3 regions of the Colwellia aquaemaris genome follow, and region 3 is predicted to be linked to each of the others. Evidence: predicted binding sites of a transcription regulator. Region 3 holds the regulator's gene; each other region holds the start of a gene.
What was found. Region 3 encodes FNR, which switches genes on or off when oxygen is low (the NO sensors DNR and NnrR bind a similar motif). Its sites were predicted from a motif close to TTGATCTAGATCAA; they were not measured.

Region 1 (8,464 bases), on a different contig from region 3:
TGCTTTTTCTAGCGGATGTGTAGGACGTAAGCCATAGCCTATATCAGTTACCCCTTCGCGAACATTAACATGCTTTTTCATAAAGTCTTCATTAACAGCATTATTTTCAATAATGTAGTTTGCAATGAAGTTTAAAATGGCTAAATCTGTTTGCGGTGTAAAAATCATACCGTTATCAGCAAGCTCAAAACTACGATGTTTATAGGTTGATAAAACATGTACTTTAACATGCGGTGCACTTAAACGACGATCAGTTAGACGCGACCAAAGAATAGGATGCATTTCAGCCATATTTGAGCCCCAAAGCACAAATACATCAGCATTTTCCAAATCGTCATAACAGCCCATCGGTTCGTCGATACCAAAGGTACGCATAAAGCCACCAACAGCAGACGCCATACAGTGACGAGCATTTGGATCGATATTATTAGAACGGAAGCCTGCTTTCATCAATTTAGAAGCTGCATAACCTTCCCAAACCGTCCATTGGCCTGAGCCAAACATACCAACAGATGTCGGGCCTTTTTTCTTAATAGCAGCCTTAAACTTATCTGCCATAACATCAAATGCTTTATCCCAACTTACCGGTGCAAAGTCACCTTCTTTATCATACTTACCATCAGTCATACGTAATAAAGGCTGGGTTAAGCGGTCCTTACCATACATAATTTTTGATAAGAAATAGCCTTTAATACAGTTTAAGCCTTTATTAACTTCAGCCTCAGGATCACCTTGGGTAGCAACAACTTTTCCGTGCTGTGTACCAACTAAAACACTACAGCCAGTACCACAAAAACGACAAGGCGCCTTATCCCACTTAATAGTGCTTTCTGATGAATTAGTGATCAAATTTGAAGCTGCACTTGGTACTGCAACCCCTGCTGCAACAGCAGTTGCAGCAACAGCGTTTGCTTTTATAAAGTCACGTCTAGTTAAAGTCATAGTTTTTTCCCCTGATGCTGAGGTAAGCCAGCGTCATTGTGATGAAATATTAATGATGATGAAATAACACCGCTAACATTGCCCATATCGGTAATTGTTTCAATAATACGTTTAGCTTGATTTTCTTCGCCTTCGAGTCCCTCGACCGTAACTACCAAACTGCCATTTTCTCCTTTGGCATGTACTTCAGCACCGGGAAACTCAGCCAAGTTTTCCGCTACTTTTTCCGCATTCTTAGGATGAGCCATAAACATAACTCCAGCTATATTTACGGGGCTTTCTTCTAAAAGATTTATCACATTTATTGCCCTCTTATTAACGTTCGGTAACTCGTTTTATGCAACGAAGAACAAACTAACTAAATTACTCGCTTGGCTTAGCGCCAAACATTTTTAAAATAAAAACTGCGACAATCGCTGTGGCGATAAAACCAAACAAAAAAATAAATGGCATTGAGGAGTACCCCAGCACATTCCATATTAATTGCTCTAATTCACTCATGGTCTGCTCCTAACAAGGATGTTGATAACTTAATTGCTGATTCAGGACAAACTGACACACAAGCCCCACAGCTACTACAATCACTTAATACAATATTGGGTTGAGGTACTGATGCCTGAAGGTATTTAAAAATAATGGCTTCGGGCTCACAGCTATCTTGGCAAATTTGACAATGAACTTGCTTAGTTGCCAAACAATCAGAGGTAATTTCAATATTAAGTTGCCAAGGTTTGCTTTCAAATGTGTTAAATAAAGGCTCATCACAAGCGACAACACATTGTTGGCAAAATGTGCACTCTCCTTTACTGAAATTTATTTCAGGAAAGCCACCGTCACCTTTAACAATAATATTTTCTTCACAAGCGCTTAAACACTTGCCACATTGTGTACAACCTCGTGTAAATAAAGTTTCATCAGCTGTCCAAGGCAGCCTAGTCGCCGGTGGCGTAGAAACTTTTTTTGCTCGCAAAAAATTACGGCGCGTTAAATCAACCATAAAAATCCAATACCACAACGAGATGCAACAACGTTATTCCTCATAAAAATGTCATTACCAAAATATCATGCGCCGACAATACAATAACGCTAACTCAAAGAGCTTGATATAAATCAAACAATTTAAGCACAATTATAAAAAACCTTATATTTTTTAAGGTTACCACTGGAATGACTAAAATCAACTAATTTAAAGCATAGACTATTCCTTGTTTTTTAATAACTTTTGTTGAATGCTTTTGTTTTAAATCATCCTTCCTATTTATTTAGCCTAAAACTAAAAAAAGACCAAATAATTGGTCTTTTTTATTAAGGTCTACTCCAGGCTCTATTTGGAAACTTCAATTCTTTCCACAAGGTGAATGGGTTGATTTGAATTCTTGTCCATACGAAAATCAAGTTGGACAACTAGCCCCTCCTTAGTTGCATGATTTTTTGAACCATATTTCCATTTCGACAAAGCTGTAATAGCGACATCATCAAAAACTTTTTCAGGCTGTGCAGCAACCACGCGAATGTTTTTAGTTGCACCTTCACTATCAACATCAAACTTAAGTAAAACCGCACCTTCTACACCTTCTTTCGCAGCTTTAATTGGGTATTTAGGCTCAATACGAATAATTGGGTATACATCATTAACGGCTTGTTTATGTTTGACTTGGTCTCCCGTTTGGCCTTGCATGCCAACATGGCCGGCATAACTTATACTGGTCATTAGGGCAGTCAATATAACACCATAAACAGTTACTGCTGGCTTTCCCATCACCTTAAAATTTTTAATTTGCGTTATTCTTTCTAACATCACGGTTTTATCTCCATATTCATTAAACGATAAGTGAGCAAAAGCGAATCGTTGCTTTTGTTGTGCGGTAATTAGCAATGCTCTACTATAGTTAATCCTGCTATCTAACGGCTTGCGCGCCAGCGTAGTTTGATCACAGGAAAGCTCTTGGTCACGGCGAAACCTAATATAGGCTAGCCATGCCAACGGGTGGAACCAAAACAAGGCAATTAAAGCAAATGCCAATAGGTTCCAATAAATGTCATTGCGATCAAAATGACAGATTTCGTGCGCAACAATAAGTTGCTGTTGTTCTTGGTTATATATTTCGAGAAAACGACTCGGCAGTACCAATTTAGGTGTTAGTAAACCTATGATCATCGGACTTTCAATACTTTCACTGACAACAAGCATCAAACGGCGTTTAGCAATTGTTGATCGTAAACTCTGCTCTATACGAGTAGAGATATTGTGTGCTGCGGGCAATAAGGTACGCTTAAATTGCCAATGCTCAATTACTGCAATTATCAGCAAAAAGCAGGAAATAAATGCACTAATAATAGCGAGCCAATTGAAATCATTAATATGCGATAGTGCTTGTTTAGAGGTCACTAATATACGCTCAATATTATTATTTGCGAGGAATTGACGCTCCGAGTTAAACAACAAAGGTGCTAAGTGATAACCTATCAATGCCAGTGGCACGACAAGCCAAGTAAAATATGTGCTATTAGCACCGAAAAACTTTAACAGTACCGGCCGTAGCAAAAGTACTAAAGCCAACACCAAGGTTAGGGGGATTATCGCATTGGTTAACACATTAAATAATGACTCAATCATGCTCACTTTCCCATTGGTCAATAAGTGACTTGAGTGCCTCGACATCATCTCGCTCTAACTTCTTATTTTTAGCAAAGCCAGCAACTAAAGGCGATAATTGACCACTAAACAATCGCTCAACTAAACTTTTGCTTGCTGCTTGCGTATAGTGCTCTCGCTCAAACAATGGGGAATATAAATAGCGGCGCTGCTCTTTAATAAAACCAACCGCTTGTTTTTTTACCAATCGATTAAGTAAAGTTTTTACGGTTTTCTCATGCCAAGTTTTTTTCTTACTGAGTCGCTCAACTATATCGCTTGCCGCGGCCGGATACTGTTGCCACAACACTTCTAATACTTCAAATTCAGCTTTGCTGATATCAGCCATTTGCTGTTCCATTGACCTAGCTCCACACATTCATCGGGTATAATTCAACTTGATTACAATTGTAATCAACAACACAAAGATTACAACCGTAATCTATAAAGTCAAGTTTTTTGCGGTTAATTTTTCAGATTGAGAAAATAAATCAAAAATAATACCGATTTCTCGGCATATAGTTACTGCCCTTCGTCTTGGTTTTCGCTATAATGTTGCGCTTTAAAATTTACGCTAAATTTATTTCATCCACTAAATAACAGGTAATTTGCATGTCTGTACAACAGCAGGAAGTCGATTTACGTCGCACCTTCGCAATTATTAGTCACCCTGATGCGGGTAAAACGACGATCACTGAAAAAGTACTACTTTTCGGTCAAGCTTTACAAAAAGCAGGGACGGTAAAAGGCAAAAAATCAGGCCAACATGCAAAATCTGACTGGATGGAAATGGAAAAGGACCGTGGTATTTCAATCACTACCTCGGTTATGCAATTCCCATATGCTGATTGCCTAGTCAACTTACTTGATACTCCAGGCCATGAAGACTTCTCAGAAGATACTTACCGTACACTGACTGCCGTTGATTCATGTTTGATGGTAATTGACGTTGCAAAAGGTGTAGAAGCACGTACCATAAAATTAATGGAAGTGACCCGCTTACGCGATACACCAATTATTACTTTCATGAATAAAATGGACCGTGACGTTCGTGACCCAATGGAAGTAATGGACGAGGTTGAAGACGTATTAAAAATTAAATGTGCACCAATTACTTGGCCAATTGGCATGGGTAAAGAATTTAAAGGTGTATATAACATTTTAACGGATGAAGTATTTTTATATCAGTCAGGTCAAGGTCACACCATTCAAGAAAAGCGTATTATTACGGGTATTAACAACCCTGAATTGGACGCTGAAATTGGACACTATGCTGAAGATTTACGTGAAGAGCTAGAACTTGTTATCGGCGCATCACACGAGTTTGATCATGAAGAGTTTTTAAAAGGTGAGTTAACTCCGGTATTTTTTGGTACGGCATTAGGTAACTTTGGTGTTGACCATATGCTTGACGGCTTAACCAAATGGGCTCCTAAACCTTTACCACGTTTAACGGATACTCGTACCGTAAACGCAGAAGAAGAAAAATTCTCTGGCTTTGTATTTAAAATACAAGCGAATATGGATCCAAAACACCGTGACCGTATCGCCTTTATGCGTATTTGTTCAGGCAAGTACGAAAAAGGCATGAAAATGAAACAAGTACGTATCGGCAAAGACGTTAAAATTGCTGACGCGGTAACTTTTATGGCGGGTGATCGTTCCAATGTTGAGCAGGCCTTTGCCGGTGATATTATCGGTTTGCATAACCATGGCAGTATTCAAATTGGCGATACCTTTACCGCTGGTGAAAATATGAAGTTTAGTGGCATACCAAATTTCGCGCCTGAAATGTTTAGACGCATTCGTTTGCGCGACCCGCTTAAAGCAAAGCAGCTTCAAAAAGGTCTTATCCAGCTCTCTGAAGAAGGTGCAGTACAAGTATTTAGACCATTAAATTCTAACGACATGATCGTTGGTGCGGTTGGTGTACTACAATTTGAAGTTGTCGTGCAACGATTAAAAACTGAATACAATGTTGACGCTATATACGAACCAATTAGTGTTGCTACGGCGCGCTGGTGTACCTGTGATGATGAAAGAACATTAGAGCAATTTCAAAAGAAAGCTTACGATAACTTGGCATTAGATGGTGGCGATAACTTAACTTACATTGCACCAACTATGGTCAACCTAAGCTTAGCGCAAGAACGCCACCCTGATATTGTGTTCCACAAAACACGTGAACATTAATTGTTCATCAATGGTGACAAGCGAAATTCTATCGCGTAACTTATTCATAAGCGTAATATTTTAACTTACGCTTATCGACTCAAGGTTGATTAAAACAGCGTTGAGTTTGCAATCCAATAAAGAGTTAATTTACATGAATATTAGTAACATCCTAAGTGAAAAAGTTAGTGCAGCTATGACGGCAGCAGGTTTGCCGGAAGGAACAAATCCAGCGATCAGTCTATCAAACAGAGCAAACTTTGGTGACTATCAGGCAAACGGTGTTATGGGTGCAGCTAAGAAGCTCAAAACAAATCCAAGAGAGTTAGCAACAAAAGTTGTTGATGCGCTTGATTTATCAGGCATTGCCGAAAAAGTAGAATTAGCAGGCCCTGGCTTTATTAATATTCATTTAGATAAAAATTGGTTAGCAACGCAACTAAACCAAGTGACAACTGACAACAAGTTAGGTGTTAGCCAATCAGCCAAACCACAAAAAGTTGTGGTTGATTATTCTGCACCTAATCTTGCTAAAGAAATGCACGTAGGCCACTTACGCTCGACCATAATTGGTGATGCTGTTGTTCGCGCTTTAGAGTTTCGTGGTGAGCATGTTATTCGTCAAAACCATATGGGTGATTGGGGCACACAATTTGGTATGTTGCTGGCACATTTAAGCGACAAGCTTGCGTCCAACGAAGTAGCTGAAACTGCTCTTGCTGATTTAGAGAACTTTTATCGTGAAGCTAAGGTACGTTTTGATGATGAAGACGGTTTTGCTGACCGTGCCCGTGACTATGTTGTGAAATTACAAAGTGGCGAAACACAATGTGCGAAACTTTGGCAGCAGTTTATTGATATTTCAATTGCCCATAGTGAAGAAATTTACCAAAAACTAAATGTTACTTTGACCCGCGATGACATTATGGGTGAAAGTGCCTATAACGATGACTTATCTAACGTTATTGATGAATTAATGGCACAAAAAATTGCTGTTGAAGATCAAGGTGCGAAAGTAGTTTTCATTAACGAGATGGCCAACAAAGACGGCGATCCTTCAGTATTTATCGTACAAAAATCAGGTGGTGGCTACTTATATGCAACAACCGATTTATCAGCATGTCGCTACCGCAGTGGTGAACTAAATGCCGATCGCATTATTATTTTTACAGATGCCCGCCAAGCATTGCATTTCAAACAAGTAGAAATTGTTGCCCGTAAGGCTGGTTTCTTACCTGAGCATGTTGGCTATGATCACTGTCCATTCGGCATGATGATGGGTGATGACGGTAAACCATTTAAAACCCGTACTGGCGGTACCATTAAACTTGCAGAATTACTTGATGAAGCCGTTGTTCGTGCAAAAGCTGTCATTGCAGAGAAAAACCCTGATTACTCTGACGAAAAGCTGAATGAGGTTGCAGAAAAAGTTGGTATTGGCGCAGTAAAGTTTGCTGACTTATCAAAAAATCGTACCAGTGATTACATCTTCAACTGGAAAACCATGCTAAGTTTTGAAGGAGCGACAGCACCTTATTTACAATATGCGTACTCTCGTATTCAAAGTATTTTTAGCAAAGCAAATTATAGTAAAGCTGACACTCAGCAAGCTATTGCTATTATTGAGCCGCAAGAAAAAGCCTTAGCATTAAAATTATTACAACTTGAGAACGTACTTGATGCTGTTATCAGCGAATGTACGCCTAACCTGTTATGTAACTATTTATATGAGTTAGCTAGCTTGTATATGAGTTTTTATGAAGCCTGTCCAATTTTAAAAGACGATATTAACGACAATGTTAAAGAGTCTCGTTTAGCGCTTTGTCAAATGATCGCCAATACCTTAAAACAAGGTTTAGATATTTTAGGTATTGACGTAATGGAACGTATGTAATCACAAATAAACACTCAGGAATAATGTGTTATAAATGAAAATATTATTGATTGATAATCTAGAAAATCAATTGCTCGAACTTAAGCAGGAGTTACTTAAGTCTCGAGCTAAGTTTGCCCATGTAACAGGTTTGCATGCAGCTGTTTCCGCATTATCACAACATCAATTCAATATTGTCGTTTGTGCGGCTGAAATTGATAATAGTGACGGCAAAGCGGTATTGGAGATGGTTGCTAAAAAGTTTCCAAAGATCGTTAGAATACTCATTGATGACAGTGAAACTCAATCTCAAGACATAGCACATTATTGTTTTGCCTTGCCGATTGAAAGCAAAGTTATCATCAATACTATTGGCAAGTTAGCCAACAATAACCAAGCAATCACTAAAGATATTATTGTTAAAACCGTTGCCAGCATTAAAACTTTGCCTAGCCCGCCAAAGGTTTATATGCAACTTAATGCTGTACTAAAAGAAGCCAATACCGACTCCAGTAAAATTGCTAAAATAATTCAGCAAGACCCTGCCCTAACCGCAAAGGTTTTACAGTTTACTAATAATACCTTTGCCACCACGGGTAAACCCATGATGAATATTAGTGAAGCCATCACTAAAATGGGTTTAGATACCTTATGTTGTATCGTAATGACTGCTGAATTATTTTCTTATAATCCTAAAATTAAAGATTTTTCAATTCTTGATGAACAATTACATTGTTTAGCAACCGCAAAACTTGCCGCCTCTATGGTAAAACCTGAGTTAAAGCAAGATGCTATGATTGCAGGCCTTTTGCATGATTTAGGTAAGGTTGTCTTGTTTGAAG
Region 2 (8,464 bases), on a different contig from region 3:
AATGAAATTAATATTTCAATGATGGTAAATCCAATATACTTTGACATAACAACCATTCCTTAGTTGAGAGTATTTAGCACTGCTAGGTATAGTCAAAAATATTGGATTTTTCCAAGGTGAAAAACTTAATTTTCGTATATTGTTGGGATTGGATTACGCTTATGTTGAGTTTTCAAATAGATAGCTATTACTTTTTCTTCTACAATTTTATCGGTATTTTTACCCTCAAGAAAATCGTCAAGTTGCTCGTAACTGAGACCTAGTGCGTCTTCATCTTTCTTGCCAGGTGAAAGCTCTTCTAAGTCTGCTGTTGGCGCTTTCGCTACGAGCTGATCTGGAGCACCTAGCTCAGTCGCAACTTGCTTTACTTGCCTTTTTGATAAACCAAAAAGTGGTGCAATGTCACAAGCTCCGTCACCCCACTTGGTAAAAAATCCGGTAATATTTTCTGCGGAATGATCGGTACCAAGCACTAATCCACCTAATATTCCAGCGATATGGTATTGCATTACCATACGAGTTCTTGCTTTTACGTTACCTTTAGAAAAATCTATTTGAGCATCGCTTGCCGAATTAAGCCCAGCACTAGTTAATGCTTGTAGCGTTTCATTGTGAATACCTTCTGCGCCGGCAAATATATTGGTGGTTAGGCAATGGCTTGGATTGATAAATTTTAATGCTAATTGGGCATCGTCTTCATCTGCTTGTATATCAAAAGGTAATCGTACGGCAATAAACTGATAAGCTTGCTCAGTTGATTCTTGTTCTTGATTAAGCGAGTCCACGGCCAGTTGTGCTAAACGACCACATGTTGACGAATCTACACCACCACTAATGCCTAATACCAATGTTTTTAAACCTGAACGTACTAACTGATTTTTGATGAAGTCAACACGGCGGTTTATTTCGAAGCGGGTATCAATTTCAGGCAGAACTTTCATTTCATCGATAATTGCTTGCGGGTTCATTCTTTTTCCTTTTGGTATGGCTTACTTTAGTAAGTTACATTAACGAGAAGTGTTTAACGCTAGTGTAACAAACTCTTCGCTTGAATAGAATTTTTGCTCTATTGAAGCGCTGTTTAATTTTTATGATGTGTTGATATTAAGTACGACTAAGGGTGATAATACGGTTTCAATGGTGTTCAAATTCTCAAATCAACCTACAGGCTGTAAAGATGAAAAAGATAGAAGCGATAATCAAACCTTTTAAAATGGACGACGTTCGTGAAGCTCTTGGCGAAATTGGTGTCAACGGTATGACGGTGTCTGAGGTTAAAGGATTCGGAAGACAAAAAGGTCACACCGAGCTTTATCGTGGTGCGGAATATATGGTAGATTTTTTGCCGAAAGTGAAGCTTGAAATTGTTGTGTCAAAAGAGAATGTAGAACGCTGCGTAAATACAATACTTGAAACTGCCCAGACCGGAAAAATTGGTGATGGTAAAATTTTTATTACCGATGTTGAACGTGTGATTCGAATTCGAACGGGTGAAGAAGACGCAGAAGCTATTTAAATCGTCCTGTATAAGCAAAAAAATACCAGCATTTGCTGGTATTTTTATTTTCAGTTTTATAAAAAGCTAAACTAAATTAACCAACCAACTAATTTGCCACTAATGGGTTGTTAGGGTAGTTTGCAGCCAACACTTGTTTTGCGTTGATGCGTAAATCTTCTAAACCAAGTTTACCATAACAAATGATCATTATTTCAAGAGCTTGCTCTGTTTCTGGACTTGGAGAGAAGTATTCAACAATATATTTACCTCGGTTAGCCGATGAAACGTAAGCTTCACGTTTTAAATAGTAACGAGCAACGGCTAATTCATATTTCGCTAAACGAGACTTAATACCTATCATGCGCTGACGAGCATCAGCAGCGTATTTACTTTCAGGGTATTTTTCCAAAATTGTTTTTAAATCTTTAAACGCATCCCTTGCAGCTGTTGGATCTCTATCTGAGCGGTCAATCCCGGCCAAGTCTTGGAATAAGTTTTCTTGCGTGGCGATATTGATTAGTGCACGCATATAGTACACATAGTCTAAATTGGCATGGGTAGGATTTAATCGTAAAAATCGATCGGTTAAGGCAATACCTTGTGCTGCATCACCACTTTTGTAATATGCGTAAATCAAGTCTAATTGCACTTGATGCGAAATAGGACCATATGGAAAGCGAGAATCAATTGCTGACAGTATTTGAATTGCTTTTTGGTATAAACCGTTGTCCAAAGATTGTCGAGCATCGGAAAATAATGCTTGAGCTGACTTGTCTGGCACCTTTTCAATTTCTTTTTCACTTGTGCCAGAACAGGCAGTTAAACCTAACATTAATGTTAGGCACATTATTCTTATTGTCATTTTTTCCATAGACTTCAATATCACTACTTTGTTTTAGTTAAAATAAATCTCTTCTTCACCGCTATAACTACTTAATGTAATTACTTAATGTAATTGCTGCTGCAAAAAGGTAAAATAAGTAACTGGCATTCTAACCTAGCAATCATGCCTTGCACAGTGCTAATTAATAGAGAGTTTAATGGCTGAGATAATTCAACACCGGGATACAGTTCCCGAATCATGTTTAGGTAAACGTTTCGACCAGACTTTGGCTGAGATGTTCCCTGAATATTCACGTTCACGTTTAAAAGAATGGATTTTAGCAGGTCACGTTACGGTGAATGGCCAAGTCGTAGATAAGGCACGTGAAAAAATGTTTGGTGGTGAGCAAATTGCCATCAACACAGAAATAGAAGCCGAAATTCGCTTTGAGGCTCAAGATATTCCGTTAAATATTGTTTATGAAGATGATGATATTTTAGTGATTAATAAACCCGCTGGTTTAGTTGTGCACCCTGGTGCAGGTAATCCTGATGGTACAGTGTTAAATGCTTTGTTACACCATTGCCCACAGTTAGACGTGGTGCCGCGAGCAGGGATTGTTCACCGATTAGATAAAGATACTACTGGTTTAATGGTGGTCGCTAAAACCATTGCTGCGCAAACTAACCTCGTTGAGTCATTACAAGCTAGAGAAATTACCCGAGAGTATGAAGCCATTGCGAATGGCATAATGACTGCTGGTGGAGTTGTTGATGAGCCAATAGGTCGTCATGCCACCAAGCGTACTCATATGGCGGTAACATTTTCAGGGCGCCCTTCAGTAACTCATTACCGTGTCATGGAAAAGTTTAGACTGCATACGCGTTTACGCTTGCGATTAGAAACCGGTCGTACCCACCAAATTCGTGTGCATATGGCGCATATCACGCACCCGCTAGTTGGCGATCCTGTTTATGGTGGCCGTCCTCGTCCGCCAAAAAATGCCTCTGAAGAATTACGTGAAATGCTACGACAGTTTAAACGCCAAGCGTTACATGCTGCAATGTTATCGCTATTTCATCCGATAACGGGTGAACAAATGACATGGCATGCCGATGTACCTGAGGATATGGTGGCGTTAACGGATATGCTACGTATCGACTCGAAAGAGAATATTAGCGTAAGTGACTACTAAAGCCATTGACGATATTCACTTGATCAAATGGCCAACATCGAAAGTGTTGGCTATTTCTACTACGCGTTGTATTCCACCTAGCCTTTCTAAATTAATTTCTGCAAAGTTTTTAAATAGCAACATTAATAAAAAAGTGCCTAGTGATTTTGACGATTTTAATTTAGGTGCGCACGTTGGTGACAGCGCTGAAAATGTCGTCCGTAATCGGCAAGCACTAGTAAACTTTTTCCCTTCACAAACTAATATCCAGTGGTTAGAGCAAGTGCATGGTAGCCATGTTGCATACATTGATAAGCACAGTGAAAAAGCTATTATTGCGGATGCTGTCATTACTCGTAGAAAAAATTTAGCTTTAGCTATTATGACTGCTGATTGCCTGCCTATTTTGTTAGCTGATAAAAGTGGTCGGGAAATTGCGGCAATCCATGCTGGCTGGCGGCCTTTAGCAGGAAAAATTATTGAAAACACCATAAGTAAAATGCAAACACCGGTAAGCGATATTTATGCTTGGTTAGGCCCCTGTATTGGCCCGCAAGCATTTGAAGTAGGTGAGGAAGTTAAGCAGAGTTTTATACAAATATCGAGGAGTTTTTCTAGTGCGTTTCTGCCAGTAACAAATACCTGTTCAACGCATAACCAAACCACAAAGTATTTAGCTGATATGGTTATGATTGCTACACTACAATTAAAGCAATGTGGTATTGAAAATATTGCCTTTTCACGTGATTGTACTTTTACCGAAAGTGATAAATATTACTCTTTTCGTCGTGATGGCAGAACAGGGCGTATGGCGAGTATTATTAGTTTAACTTAACTGCCTACCACTAAACTTTCGGTGTGGCTTATTCTTGAAAGTATTAAACAAAAGCCAATATTGTTTTATGTCAAAGACATTATACGCGTTAACTTGAAAATCTATTACCCTGTCCTTATAACATAAGTAACTGAAATGTAAGCCCAGTAATATGGCAATAGGAGACTACTCATGCGTTTAGATCGATTCACTCAAACTTTTCAAATGGCAATATCAGATGCTCAATCAATTGCGTTAGGCAAAGATCATCAATTTATAGAGCCTGTGCACCTGATGTTGGCACTTATTAACCAAAATGCTAGCAGTATTATTCCGTTATTAAAAAGCGCAGGCATTAATGTTAGAGCATTAAGAACACAACTAGAGGCAGCCATTGGCGAGCTAGCGCAGGTTGATGGTGCGGGTGGTGAAGTACAGCTGTCTTCGACCATGGGTAATATTCTCAATTTGTGCGATAAGTTTTCTCAAAAGCACGGTGACAAGTATATATCGTCAGAAATTTTTGTACTTGCTGCGCTGCAAGATAAAGGTAAGTTAGGGCAAATATTAAAAAGTTTAGGCGCAAGTGAACAACGAGTGCAAGATGCAATATTACATGTACGTGGCGGAAAAAATGTTGATGATGTAAATGCTGAAGAAACCCGTCAAGCTTTGGAGAAATATACCGTTGATCTTACTGAGCGAGCTGAACTAGGCAAACTAGACCCTGTTATTGGCCGAGATGATGAAATTCGTCGTACCATACAAGTATTGCAACGTCGAACCAAGAATAATCCGGTATTAATTGGTCAACCTGGTGTCGGTAAAACCGCCATCGCAGAAGGCTTGGCACAACGAATTGTTGATCATGAAGTACCTGAAGGTATTCGTAACAAACGGGTATTATCTCTTGATATGGGCGCGCTAGTTGCCGGTGCTAAATATAGAGGTGAATTTGAGGAACGTTTAAAAGCTGTGCTGAGTGAGCTGGCCCAAGAAGAAGGGCAGATAATTCTATTTATTGATGAATTACATACCATGGTAGGCGCAGGTAAAACTGATGGCGCCATGGATGCCGGCAATATGTTAAAGCCTGCACTTGCTCGAGGCGAGCTACATTGCGTAGGTGCTACCACGCTTGATGAATACCGCCAATATATTGAAAAAGATGCAGCGCTAGAAAGACGCTTTCAAAAAGTACTTATTGATGAACCAAGCGTTGAAGACACGATTGCAATATTGCGTGGTTTAAAAGAGCGTTATGAACTACATCACAATGTTGAAATAACCGATCCTGCTATTGTTGCAGCAGCCGCTTTATCGCATCGTTATATTAGTGACCGTCAATTGCCAGATAAAGCGATTGATCTTATTGATGAAGCAGCTTCAAGTATTCGTTTGCAAATGGATTCAAAACCAGAAAACCTAGATAGACTTGAGCGTCGGCTTATTCAATTAAAGTTAGAACAACGTGCTTTGTCGAAAGACTCAGACCCTGCATCTAGAAAACGTTTAGATTTAATTTCAGATGATATTGCAACATGCCAAGCCAGTTATGACGAATTGGATGAAGTATGGAAAACAGAAAAAGCCGCTTTACATGGCAGCCAAGCAATAAAAACAGACTTAGAGCAAGCGCGCATTGAGTTAGAAGCCGCGCGAAGAGCAGGTGACTTAAATGTTATGGCCGAGCTGCAATATAGCCGCATTCCCGATCTTGAAAAGCAACTTGACCTTGCTGCCCAAGCAGAAATGCAGGAAATGACTTTGTTACGAAATAAGGTTACTGATGTTGAAATTGCAGATGTGTTAAGTAGGGCAACAGGAATACCTGTGGCGAAAATGCTTGAAGGTGAAAGCGATAAATTGCTTAAAATGGAAGATAAGCTACACAAACGTGTTATTGGGCAATCGGAAGCTGTGGTGTCTGTTTCTAATGCCATTCGCCGCTCAAGAGCGGGCTTAGCAGATCCAAATCAGCCTATCGGATCATTTCTATTTCTAGGCCCCACTGGGGTTGGTAAAACAGAGCTTACTAAAGCCTTGGCACATTTTCTTTTTGATAGCGAAGATGCGCTAGTGCGGGTTGATATGTCGGAATTTATGGAAAAACACTCTGTTGCTCGTTTAGTGGGGGCACCTCCAGGCTATGTTGGCTATGAAGAAGGCGGCTATTTAACAGAATCTGTAAGACGTAAGCCTTATTCGGTTATTTTGTTAGATGAAATTGAAAAAGCACACCCTGATGTTTTCAATATATTGCTACAAGTGTTAGATGATGGCAGGCTAACAGATGGACAAGGGCGAACAGTAGACTTTAAAAATACTGTGATCATTATGACCTCAAATATTGGCTCTGATCTGATCCAAGAATTGTCAGATGATAGTCAATATGCAGAAATGAAAAATAAAGTAACTTCTGAATTAGGACATCACTTTAAGCCTGAGTTTATTAACCGAGTTGATGAAACCGTAGTGTTCCACCCTTTATTAGCGGAACAAATTAAGCATATAGCGGCTATTCAAATCTCTGCTTTAACTCAGCGATTAGAAGAGCGCGAAATAACCATGACAGTTTCAGATGAAGTATTATCTTTTGTAGCCTCGGTTGGTTTTGATCCCGTTTTTGGTGCCCGGCCTTTAAAGCGTTCAATTCAGCAAGAAATTGAAAACCCATTAGCGCAGAAGCTATTAGCTGGAGAGTTCTCTAGTGGTGATCATATTAATGTTAAGTTAGAAAATAACGTTTTAAGTTTTATAAAATAGCGTAAATAATGACTTTAGGCATTTTATATGAAGTTTACTGTTAGCTGAGTTATTTATTTTCTGCACAGTAAACTTCAGCTTGTGTGGTATTTATTGCTAATTGTTGTTGCTTTTCTATATCGCTTAATACCTTTATATTTCCGTTTTCATCTTTGTATTGAATTTTGTCAAAGTTTTGTAAGGTGGCCAAATTTTCCTTCGCTGTTTGGCATTTTTTGTTGTCGGTGTTTTCAGAAGAAATATTTGCTAAATCGGGCTTATCGATCGGAACTTGTTGTTCTGCGACCTTTGTTTCAATTTGTGTAGCGGCATTTTTATTATTAATCATATCAATTTCAGTATAATTATCATGCGCTGGCTGGTGTTGACTAAAGTGAACGACATTATTTTCGTCAATCCAGCGATACACCGTTAACTTTTCAGCGCTTAATCCATCAAAAGATAATAATATCGTTGAAATTAGCAAAATACTTTTAATGCTCATTATGCACCTATCCATATGTCCCAAATCGATCTTAGTCATTAATTTAGCTATATTAACTAATCATTAAACTCTAGCAGCTACAATATCTTATAACAACAGAATGCCAAGTTTACAAACTTTTACCCTATTTATTAGTGATTAGTCATTTATAGTCTACCTTTCATATTTAAAGTTATGCTAAATTATTATCCATTCAAACTATTAACCTATTTCAATTTCATTTATGCCAGATAAAAACAACAATGAAACCTCGCCTTCGCGTGGAATATATCTTTTACCTAACTTATTAACGACAGCTGGATTATTTTCAGGTTTCTACGCCGTTGTATCTTCTATGAATGGACATTATATCAGCGCTGCAGTTGCTATTTTTATTGCCATGATATTTGATGGTTTAGATGGTAGGGTAGCTCGTATGACAAATACACAAAGTGAATTTGGTGCTGAATATGACTCTATGGCTGATATGGTTTCATTTGGTATTGCTCCAGGTTTGGTTGCCTACAATTGGGCTTTGTCTAGTTTTGGAAAGTTTGGCTGGTTAGCCGCCTTCGTTTTTGTGGCATGCGCTGCGTTGCGCCTTGCTCGTTTTAACACTCAAGTTGGAGTCGCTGATAAACGATATTTTCAAGGGCTTGCGAGCCCAGCTGCAGCTGGCGTCATTGCAAGCTTAATTTGGGTCGGCAGCGAGTATCAAATAGATGGTCAGGAATACGGCTTTATTGTTGGCCTTATTACGATAACGGTAGGCTTGTTAATGGTAAGCAACTTCAGATATAACAGCTTTAAAGATGTTGACTGGAAGGGGAAAGTTAATTTCTTTGTAGTACTACTTATCGTACTTGCATTTGTTGTTGTTGCCTCAAGTCCAGAAAATATTCTGCTATTAATCTTTGCCTTATATG
Region 3 (8,464 bases):
TCACTCGGTTGGTTTGAAAACACGCTATCAGTTAATTTTTGCTTTTTTAAAGCGTGGCAGCTGGGTTGCCGTTTGTGCGCTATTAACCTCAACCCTTGTTTCGATAGGGTTAGCCTTGTTTTATTTACCAGGTATATTTTTAGCTGTGGCCTTGTCGTTGGCGCTTCCGTTAGTGGTTGAAAAACAAATGTCACCTATGAAAGCGATAGTGCTTTGCATAAAAGCAACACGTTTTCAGTGGTTTAAAATTTTTGCTATATACTTAACATTGGTATTGGCGATGATCATATCGGCAATGCCGATTGCAGCAGCTGCAGGCTCTGAGTTAGGTTTTATTGCTATAGCATTTTTTCTGTTCTGTTTAGCCTATATAGCGCCAATGTTTTATAACGTTAAAGGCATTTTATATCGCGAAATTTTTGGCTTACATATGCAAGCTTCATCTGATAACTCAAATACTATTAACGATACATTTTCAGCTTAACTTGTTGAATTTATATCTAAAACTAAAAGAGAGTTTAATGATTAATATACAAACAAAGGAGTTGATGACTTGAATATATTTAGTAAACAGCATTTTATCGCCTTCGCATTTACTTTATTACTTATTGCCGGGTTAGTGGCTCCATTCACGTTTTTACCTGTACCAGTGCAACAACTAGTACCTGAGCCGGTAATACCTGAAAAAAAAGTTGAGGTGGTCAAGGTTGTAGAAAAGCCACTACACAATGTTCGTTTACCTGACTTTGCCAGTATTCGAGATGTAAAAGAGAAGAAGAGAACGTTTTTTGCTTTTATTAAACCTGCTGTTCTTGCTGAGAATGAAAAAATATTAGCATTGCGCACAGAAGTACAGCGTTTGATTGCGCAATTAACCTTGGAGCAGCCACTTAGTGAGCAAGAGCATGCTTTTATTGCCGATTTAAGTAAGCAATATCGCGTGAGCAAAAAGTTTTCCCTTTTAAGAAAACTTTACGAATTACAGTTGAAGGTTGATGTTATTCCACCAGCGTTAGTGTTGGTTCAAGCAGCAAATGAGTCGGCGTGGGGAACATCTCGATTTGCCCGCATAGGATTGAATTTTTTTGGTGTCTGGTGTTATAAAAAAGGCTGCGGTATGGTGCCAAATGGTCGCAATGTCGGTGCTAAGCATGAGGTGGCTGCATATAGCTCAGTAGAGCAAGGTGTGGCTCGTTATTTGAAAAATATTAATACCAATAGCGCGTATATGGTATTTCGTACCATTCGTGGTCAGTTGCGAGAACAAGAACAACCATTAGCTCCTGAAATATTAGCCACAGGTTTAATTCCCTATTCGGAGCGTGGTACAGATTACGTATTAGAGTTAACGGAAATGATCCGGCATAATCAAAGTTACTTAGCACTAAATTCAGATTAATTACTAAAAGAAAGCTCAAACAAAAAACTCGTTAGTGGTGCTAACGAGTTTTTATTTTTAAATTGCTTTAACATTTATCTCTTCGTTGAGTGAATAAACAAAGAGTAATAGCCCTTAGTTAAAGATGCACTTTTATCATAGCACTGACAGTGCTTTCGTTGTCGATACCCTGGATACCAAATTTATTATGCCAGTATGAGTACTCTATCCCGACTTCAAAAAACTTTGCTTTGCCAAAGTATTTGCCAACATCTAAACGGACTTGTGGGTTGAAGTGAAAATCTGCTTGATGATCATCGGCCGCAGATGACCAGTCTAGGTAACCATCAATAATAATATCGTGATCGCCTAATGCAACCGGATAACCCCAAGCAACTGTTAGTTGGTAATCGTTGTCTGTATCATCATTTTCAGCCAAATAAACATTACTGCTTAAGTAATTAAAGCCAGACACATCCCAAGAAGCACCAATGCCCACTAAATAGTTATTAAAGCCGAAACCTATACCATCTTTATTGCCTGTATCATGCTCATATGTACCAGCAAGATATAAATCAGTTAATGGGCCCATTGCTAGTTTGTTGCCGGTTAGATAGCTCAGGCTTAAGCGAGCTGAGACTTCACCATAAGTTTCTTCGTGTCGAGCATTGTTTTTATCTTGGCTAGCAGTGATGCGATCAGCAAAAAAGAAAACATCGCCCCAGTTATGGCCAGAGGCATGCTCAAAAGTGATGACATTAATATTGTCGTTGGTTAGCACTTCAAAGTCGCTGGTATTTTTTAAGTAGCTAATGGAGTTGTCGCTCCACAATGTTTCAGCGTTAACTGCTCCCGCGATTAAAATACCTACACAGGTAATTGATTTAGCCATCTTAGTAGTTATAGACATAGGTGATAATTCCCAAAAATTGATTAAGCGAAAAAGGCGAATTTGAATAGAAACAATAGTGCTAGGCATAAAACACTGATGTTGATTTTATTGAAGTGACCACTAAATGCTCGTACAGCAACATAGCTAATAAAACCAAACGCAATGCCATTGGCGATAGAAAATGTTAATGGCATGGTAATACAAATAACTGCTACCGGCACGGCTTCTGATAGGTCATCCCATTGCACATTAACTAAGCCTGCCAGCATTAATACAGCTACATAAAATAATGGTCCAGCAGTCGCATATGCTGGCACCATGCCTGCAAGCGGAGAAAACATTAAGGACAGAAGAAATAAAACGCCAACGGTTACTGCTGTTAATCCGGTGCGGCCACCAGCACTAACGCCTGCCGTACTTTCTACATAACTGGTTGTAGTAGATGTCCCCAACACACTACCGGCAACTGTCGCGGTAGAGTCTGCTAATAATGCTTTGCCTAAACGTGGAAAATTACCTTTTTCATCCAGTAAATTACCGCGCTGTGCAACGGCAATGAGTGTGCCCGAGGTATCAAATAAATCGACAAAAAGAAATGCGAAAATCACTGACAACATACCGACTTCTAATGCTCCGGCGATATCAAGTTGCATCAAAGTTGGCGCAACAGATGGCGGCATGGAAACGAGGCCCTGATATTGAACATCGCCAAAAATAATTCCTAGCAGGGTGATCACTAGAATCGAAATCATCACTGAACCATTGACCCCACGATTGGCCAAGCCAACAATTAAAAATAAGCCAACAGCAGCAAAAATTGCAGGGAGTGAGGTAATGTCACCTAAAGTAAGTAACGTTGCTGGGCTGTCAATTACAATACCGGCATTTTTCAAGGCGATAAAAGCTAGAAATAAGCCAATACCCGCAGCAATACCAAAGCGCAATGAATGTGGAATACTGTTGATGATCCATTCTCGAATATTAAAAAGGCTAAGGATGATAAAGACAATACCTGAAACAAATACTCCACCTAACGCCACTTGCCATGTATAGCCCATGTCGAGTACCACGGTATAAGTAAAAAAGGCGTTTAAGCCCATACCTGGTGCTAATGCAATTGGATAGTTGGCCAATAATCCCATAACAAAACAACCAATTGCAGCTGCGATACAGGTTGCCACGAATACTGCGCCATGATCCATACCTGAATCTGCTAGCATTGCTGGGTTGACAAAAATAATATAAGCCATGGTGAGAAAGGTTGTGAAGCCAGCAATAATTTCTTGTTTGACTGAAGTATTATGCTGTTGAAGCTGAAATAGTTTTTCGAGCATTAGAGAGCCTTGTTTGAAAAATACCAATGTTAAATGTTGAGTTAAGTTATTTAATTTCTACAATGTTTAATAAATCAGTAGGAGCGACATTTAGTGAAGACTTTTCTGTTATTGTGGCATCTACAAAACCTTCTTGGTCGAATGCGGTATCGCCGCCTGCAATGATGCCTGAGTCGCTATTGATCGTTTTAAAGTCGAATAATTGCGCATCACATAAATGTGAAGGTACAACGTTTTGCATGGCTGTAAACATTGATTCAATTCGCCCTGGGTGGTTTTTGTCCCAATCTTGCAACATGGCTTTGATATTTTGGCGTTGTAAGTTTGGCTGAGAGCCACATAGGTTACATGGGATGATAGGAAACTGTTTTAGTTCGGCATATTGAATGAGCTCTTGCTCTTTACAAAATGCTAATGGACGAATAACTACATGTTCGCCGTTGTCAGAAACCAGTTTTGCTGGCATTGATTTTAACTTTCCGCCATAAAACATATTTAACATCAAAGTTTCTACCATATCATCACGGTGGTGTCCTAAGGCTATTTTAGTTGCGCCAAGGGCTTTAGCGGCTTTGTAAAGTAGTGCTCTGCGTAAACGTGAACATAAACTACAGGTGGTTTTTCCTTCTGGAATCTTCTCTTTTACAATAGCATAGGTGTCTTCTTCGACAATTTGATAGTCAACACCAAGTGACTCTAGGTAATTAGGTAAAATATGCTCAGGAAAACCTGGTTGTTTTTGGTCAAGGTTAACAGCAACTAGTTCAAACTTTATTGGCGCAGAGGCTTTTAACAGCATTAAAATTTCTAGCAGCGCATAACTGTCTTTACCGCCAGATAAGCACACCATAATTTTATCGCCGTCTTCAATCATGTTGTATTGTGCAATAGCTTGGCCAACATGACGTCGTAAACGTTTTTCAAGCTTTTGTAATTGTGTGTTTTGGCTAGGTGTTAAGGGTGATTTTAAATCTGCGCTCATAATTAATTCCCAATAAATTGCGGCGCGTAGTATAGCCGAAGCTGTGAAATGAAAAAAGTTGAACAGGCCATTAAATCCGGCAAGTTCAACTTCAATTTATAAAAATTTGTACTAGATCACATTATTCAATGTCGAGTGGTGAAATATAACCTTCAGGTTTTAATGCCAATACATCACAGTTTAAGCGATCAATGACATGTTCGGCTGTGTTGCCAATAAGTGCCGCTGATAAGCCGGTTCGGCCTACGGTACCCAAAATAACTAACTCGGCGTCTAGGGTGTCCGCCACACTTTGAATAACGTCTTCAGGCAAACCTTCTTTTATATGGGTGTTTTCTTCAGCAATGTTAAACGCGCTTGCATGCGCTTTCATGGCATTCTCATGATGTTTTTGCATTGAACGGTTGTAATCGCTGGCATTGAACTCTGGAATTTCAATGGCAATATTAACTGGCGTGCCGGGAAAAGAGTTAACTAAGTGTAAGTTGGCTTTCATCACTTTTGTTAGTTGTTTAGCTTCAGCAGTAATTTTGTCATTAAGTGAACTGTGCTCTTCTTCGTCACTACCAATATTTAGCGCTGCTACTATGTTGCCATTGTCAGGCCATAAATGTTCTTTTACTAACAACACAGGGCAAGGGCACTTACGCAAAAGATGCCAGTCAGTTGGTGTAAAAATTACCGACTTTAACTTATCGTGCTGGTGCGTCCCTTTAATCACTATGTCGTAGCCATTTTTTAATACTTGCTCAATAATTTGCTCGAATGGACGGTTATGCCATATCACACGACAATCTACGTTTAAGCCATGTAAATCGAGCTCTGCAAGTAATGTTTGTAGCCATTGGGTTCTGTCATTGATAACGGATTGACGCATGGCCTCACGTTCATCACTTGATAACATAGTAGTCATTTCATAAGAAAAATCGTATATGGTCAAAAATGCAGTAATGTTAGCGCCAGTTTTACGGGCTAATTCTATAGCACGCTTTAGCGCTTTTTGATCTTCTGTTGTTGGATCAACAATAGCGAGTATTTTTTGATACTTATCCATATCTAATTCCTTTATCAATTATCTGCTGTAGCTATAACAATAGAATAGTTTGAAACAATAATAGTTGTTTTAAATCAATTTATTATCGTATCAAATATAAACAACATTTCACGCTAAGCATAGCGTGAAATGTTTAAATAAGGAAGTTTAAGGTAATGTAAGGAAGGAGATTAAAGTGCCGCGCACTCGTTTAATTTGTCGATATCAAGAATAGTTATTAACTTGCCGTCAACCTGAATTAAACCATTTTTGTGAAAACGGTTAAGTAAACGACTGATAGTTTCAACCGTTAAGCCAATATAGTTACCAATATCGCTACGGGTCATTGATAAACGAAACTCAGATGCAGATAAGCCACGAGCATGGTAGCGACTACTTAATGTGCTAATAAACGTTGCTAAGCGTTGTTCGGCATTTTTACGGTTAAGTAGCGTTAGCATTTCTTGATCACCGCGAATTTCCGTACTCATCATACGTAAAATTTGCTTTTTCAATTTTGGCATGCTGTTAGACAAGCTATCCAGCGTGTTGTAAGGAATTTCACATACCATAGAGGTTTCAAGTGCTTTAGCAAAGCTTGGATGCTCAGCATTAGCGATAGCGTCAAAACCCAATAAGTCACCGGCTAAATGAAAACCGGTAATTTGCTCTTCACCTTGCTCGTTGACCGTATAAGTTTTAAAAGTACCAGAACGAATAGCGTAAAGTGCATGCATAGGTTGACCATCATTGAAGATCTGCTCGCCTTTATGAATAGGGCGCTTACGATCAATAATATTATCTAACGTATCTAGCTCTTTATCATTTAGGGAAAACGGCAGACATAGCTCGCTAATACTACAGTTTTGGCAGTGAATATGTTGCTGACCTGTACACGATTTATTACTCATAGTAACCTATATAAATTTTGCATTTTAATGATTAGGATCATATTAGATGCGTTATAGATATGCAATAAGTATAGTATAAATACCGTATAAAATCAGTAAAACGGCGGCTGACTTTCTAAAGAGAGCGTTACCTAATAGGGACTTGACGCTAATTGTCCCTAAAGATACTGACAGCAAAGCAGGTAAAGTGCCAAGTCCAAAGAAAAACATAATTAGTGCACCATTAATTGCGTTTGCACTGGCCAACGACCAAGTTAATGTTGAATAAACTAAGCCACAAGGCAGCCAGCCCCATAACGCGCCTAATGCAAAAGCACTGCGATTGTTTTTAATAGGAATAAATTTTTTCGTATTTGGCGATATATACTGCCAGAGCTTTTTACCTAAATGCTCAATATGGCTTAACCACATTAGCCATTGTCCTAAATAAAGGCCGAGTAAAATTAAAAATATGCCCGCAATTGATTTTAGTGCAACAACAGGAAAGCCAATACTTTTTGCCGCCATTGAACTGGTAAGTGCTACTAAGCCACCAATTAAACTATAAGAAACAATTCTGCCAAGGTTATAGGAAAATACTATACGGTATTTTTTATTCTCAGCCGTTTGGGAAATGGCCGTGGTGAGCATAGTGCTAATGCCGCCGCACATAACGATGCAATGACCTGAGCCCAATAAGCCGATAATAAAGGCAGAAAAGTAATCGAGGTTCATGGCTTTAGTTATTACTTGTTTGTGACATTATTCTTGCCGTCAAGTTTGGAGGTAGTTTTAACATCAGTTTGATTGTTAGCTGACTCCGATTTTTGTTGTGCGTTATTCTCTTTTTTATCATTGGCGTCATCAAACAAAATACTCATACCTTGTTTTTCAAGATCATCAAATTGCTCGGTTTTAACCGCCCAAAAGAAAATATAAATACCTATTGCGGTGAGTAAAATAGCAATGGGGATTAATACATAAATTACGCTCATTTTTTTAATAGCCTTAAAGAATTACTTACCACTAAAATTGAACTAGCCGACATGCCTATTACTGCCATATATGGTGCAATATAGCCCATAACCGCCAATGGTAAAACGATGGCATTGTACCCAAACGCCCAAAGATAATTTTGTTTTACAATTACAGTTGTGCGTTCAGATACTTCTCTTAAGGTTTTAACACAGGCAAGTTTATTGTTGAGCAATATAACATCGGCGCCATTTTTCGCAATATCGGTACCGCTACCCATAGCAATTGATAGGTGTGCGGCTCCTAATACTGGCGTATCATTTACACCATCGCCAATCATGGCAACATTATGTGATAATTGCTGTTGCTTAATCGCGTTTACTTTGTCTTGTGCTGATAAATTCGCTTGTACTTGGCTTAAGTGTAATTGTGATTGTATTGCGTTACAGCCCGGCTTATGGTCGCCAGAAAGCATAAGGGTTTTCATATTGGAAGTATGAAGAAAGTCAACCAATGGCTTCGCATCGCTGCGTAGGTCATCGTGTAAATAAAATTCGGCAATTAGGGTTTCACCTTCCATCAGTACGCATTGTGCGTTAAATGCTTGAGAGTCGTTTTTTGCTAATAACCAAGAGTTTTTACCAATGCGATAATGCTTGTCGTTTACATAACCTGTAACACCAGCACCGGGCTCCACCACAACTTGTGTAGCTTTTAAGGTAAAGTCTTTGTATTGGCTAAATGCTTTGGCAAGCGGGTGTGCTGAATAGGTTTCAAGTGCTGCGGCAATCGCTAGTACTTGTTGTTTGCCTTCAGGGTTATTTTCAAGCGCGTAATCGCCGTAAGTAACCACATTGGCAATGGTAAACTCCCCCGTTGTTAAAGTACCGGTTTTATCAAATGCCATAACGTCAATTTCTGGCATGGTTTCTAATACATGGCCTGACTTTACCATGATCCCATCTCTATTTAGCCGAGTG

Region 1: the regulator FNR is predicted to act here: its motif matches at 2,043-2,056, upstream of napF (ferredoxin-type protein NapF).
Region 2: the regulator FNR is predicted to act here: its motif matches at 4,391-4,404, upstream of clpB (ATP-dependent chaperone ClpB).

What each region holds. Positions count from the first base shown of each region.
Region 1 covers NZ_BAAJLV010000001.1:1,367,713-1,376,176, reverse strand. Annotated here, with positions in the region: gene napA (nitrate reductase catalytic subunit NapA) at 1-942, opposite strand, end outside; gene AC27HL_RS06095 (chaperone NapD) at 939-1,241, opposite strand; gene AC27HL_RS06090 (TIGR02808 family protein) at 1,306-1,443, opposite strand; gene napF (ferredoxin-type protein NapF) at 1,436-1,939, opposite strand; gene AC27HL_RS06080 (M56 family metallopeptidase) at 2,267-3,559, opposite strand; gene AC27HL_RS06075 (BlaI/MecI/CopY family transcriptional regulator) at 3,552-3,938, opposite strand; gene prfC (peptide chain release factor 3) at 4,190-5,770, shown strand; gene argS (arginine--tRNA ligase) at 5,904-7,643, shown strand; gene AC27HL_RS06060 (HDOD domain-containing protein) at 7,678-8,464, shown strand, end outside.
Region 2 covers NZ_BAAJLV010000011.1:64,893-73,356, forward strand. Annotated here, with positions in the region: gene AC27HL_RS18805 (GspH/FimT family pseudopilin) at 1-47, opposite strand, end outside; gene nadE (ammonia-dependent NAD(+) synthetase) at 126-968, opposite strand; gene glnB (nitrogen regulatory protein P-II) at 1,178-1,516, shown strand; gene AC27HL_RS18820 (outer membrane protein assembly factor BamD) at 1,605-2,360, opposite strand; gene rluD (23S rRNA pseudouridine(1911/1915/1917) synthase RluD) at 2,539-3,516, shown strand; gene pgeF (peptidoglycan editing factor PgeF) at 3,506-4,330, shown strand; gene clpB (ATP-dependent chaperone ClpB) at 4,502-7,075, shown strand; gene AC27HL_RS18840 (hypothetical protein) at 7,125-7,559, opposite strand; gene pssA (CDP-diacylglycerol--serine O-phosphatidyltransferase) at 7,783-8,464, shown strand, end outside.
Region 3 covers NZ_BAAJLV010000004.1:190,787-199,250, reverse strand. Annotated here, with positions in the region: gene AC27HL_RS12785 (hypothetical protein) at 1-484, shown strand, start outside; gene AC27HL_RS12780 (glucosaminidase domain-containing protein) at 554-1,399, shown strand; gene AC27HL_RS12775 (outer membrane protein OmpK) at 1,518-2,288, opposite strand; gene AC27HL_RS12770 (NCS2 family permease) at 2,312-3,604, opposite strand; gene ttcA (tRNA 2-thiocytidine(32) synthetase TtcA) at 3,651-4,586, opposite strand; gene uspE (universal stress protein UspE) at 4,708-5,640, opposite strand; gene fnr (fumarate/nitrate reduction transcriptional regulator Fnr) at 5,811-6,530, opposite strand; gene AC27HL_RS12750 (sulfite exporter TauE/SafE family protein) at 6,582-7,244, opposite strand; gene ccoS (cbb3-type cytochrome oxidase assembly protein CcoS) at 7,256-7,504, opposite strand; gene AC27HL_RS12740 (heavy metal translocating P-type ATPase) at 7,501-8,464, opposite strand, start outside.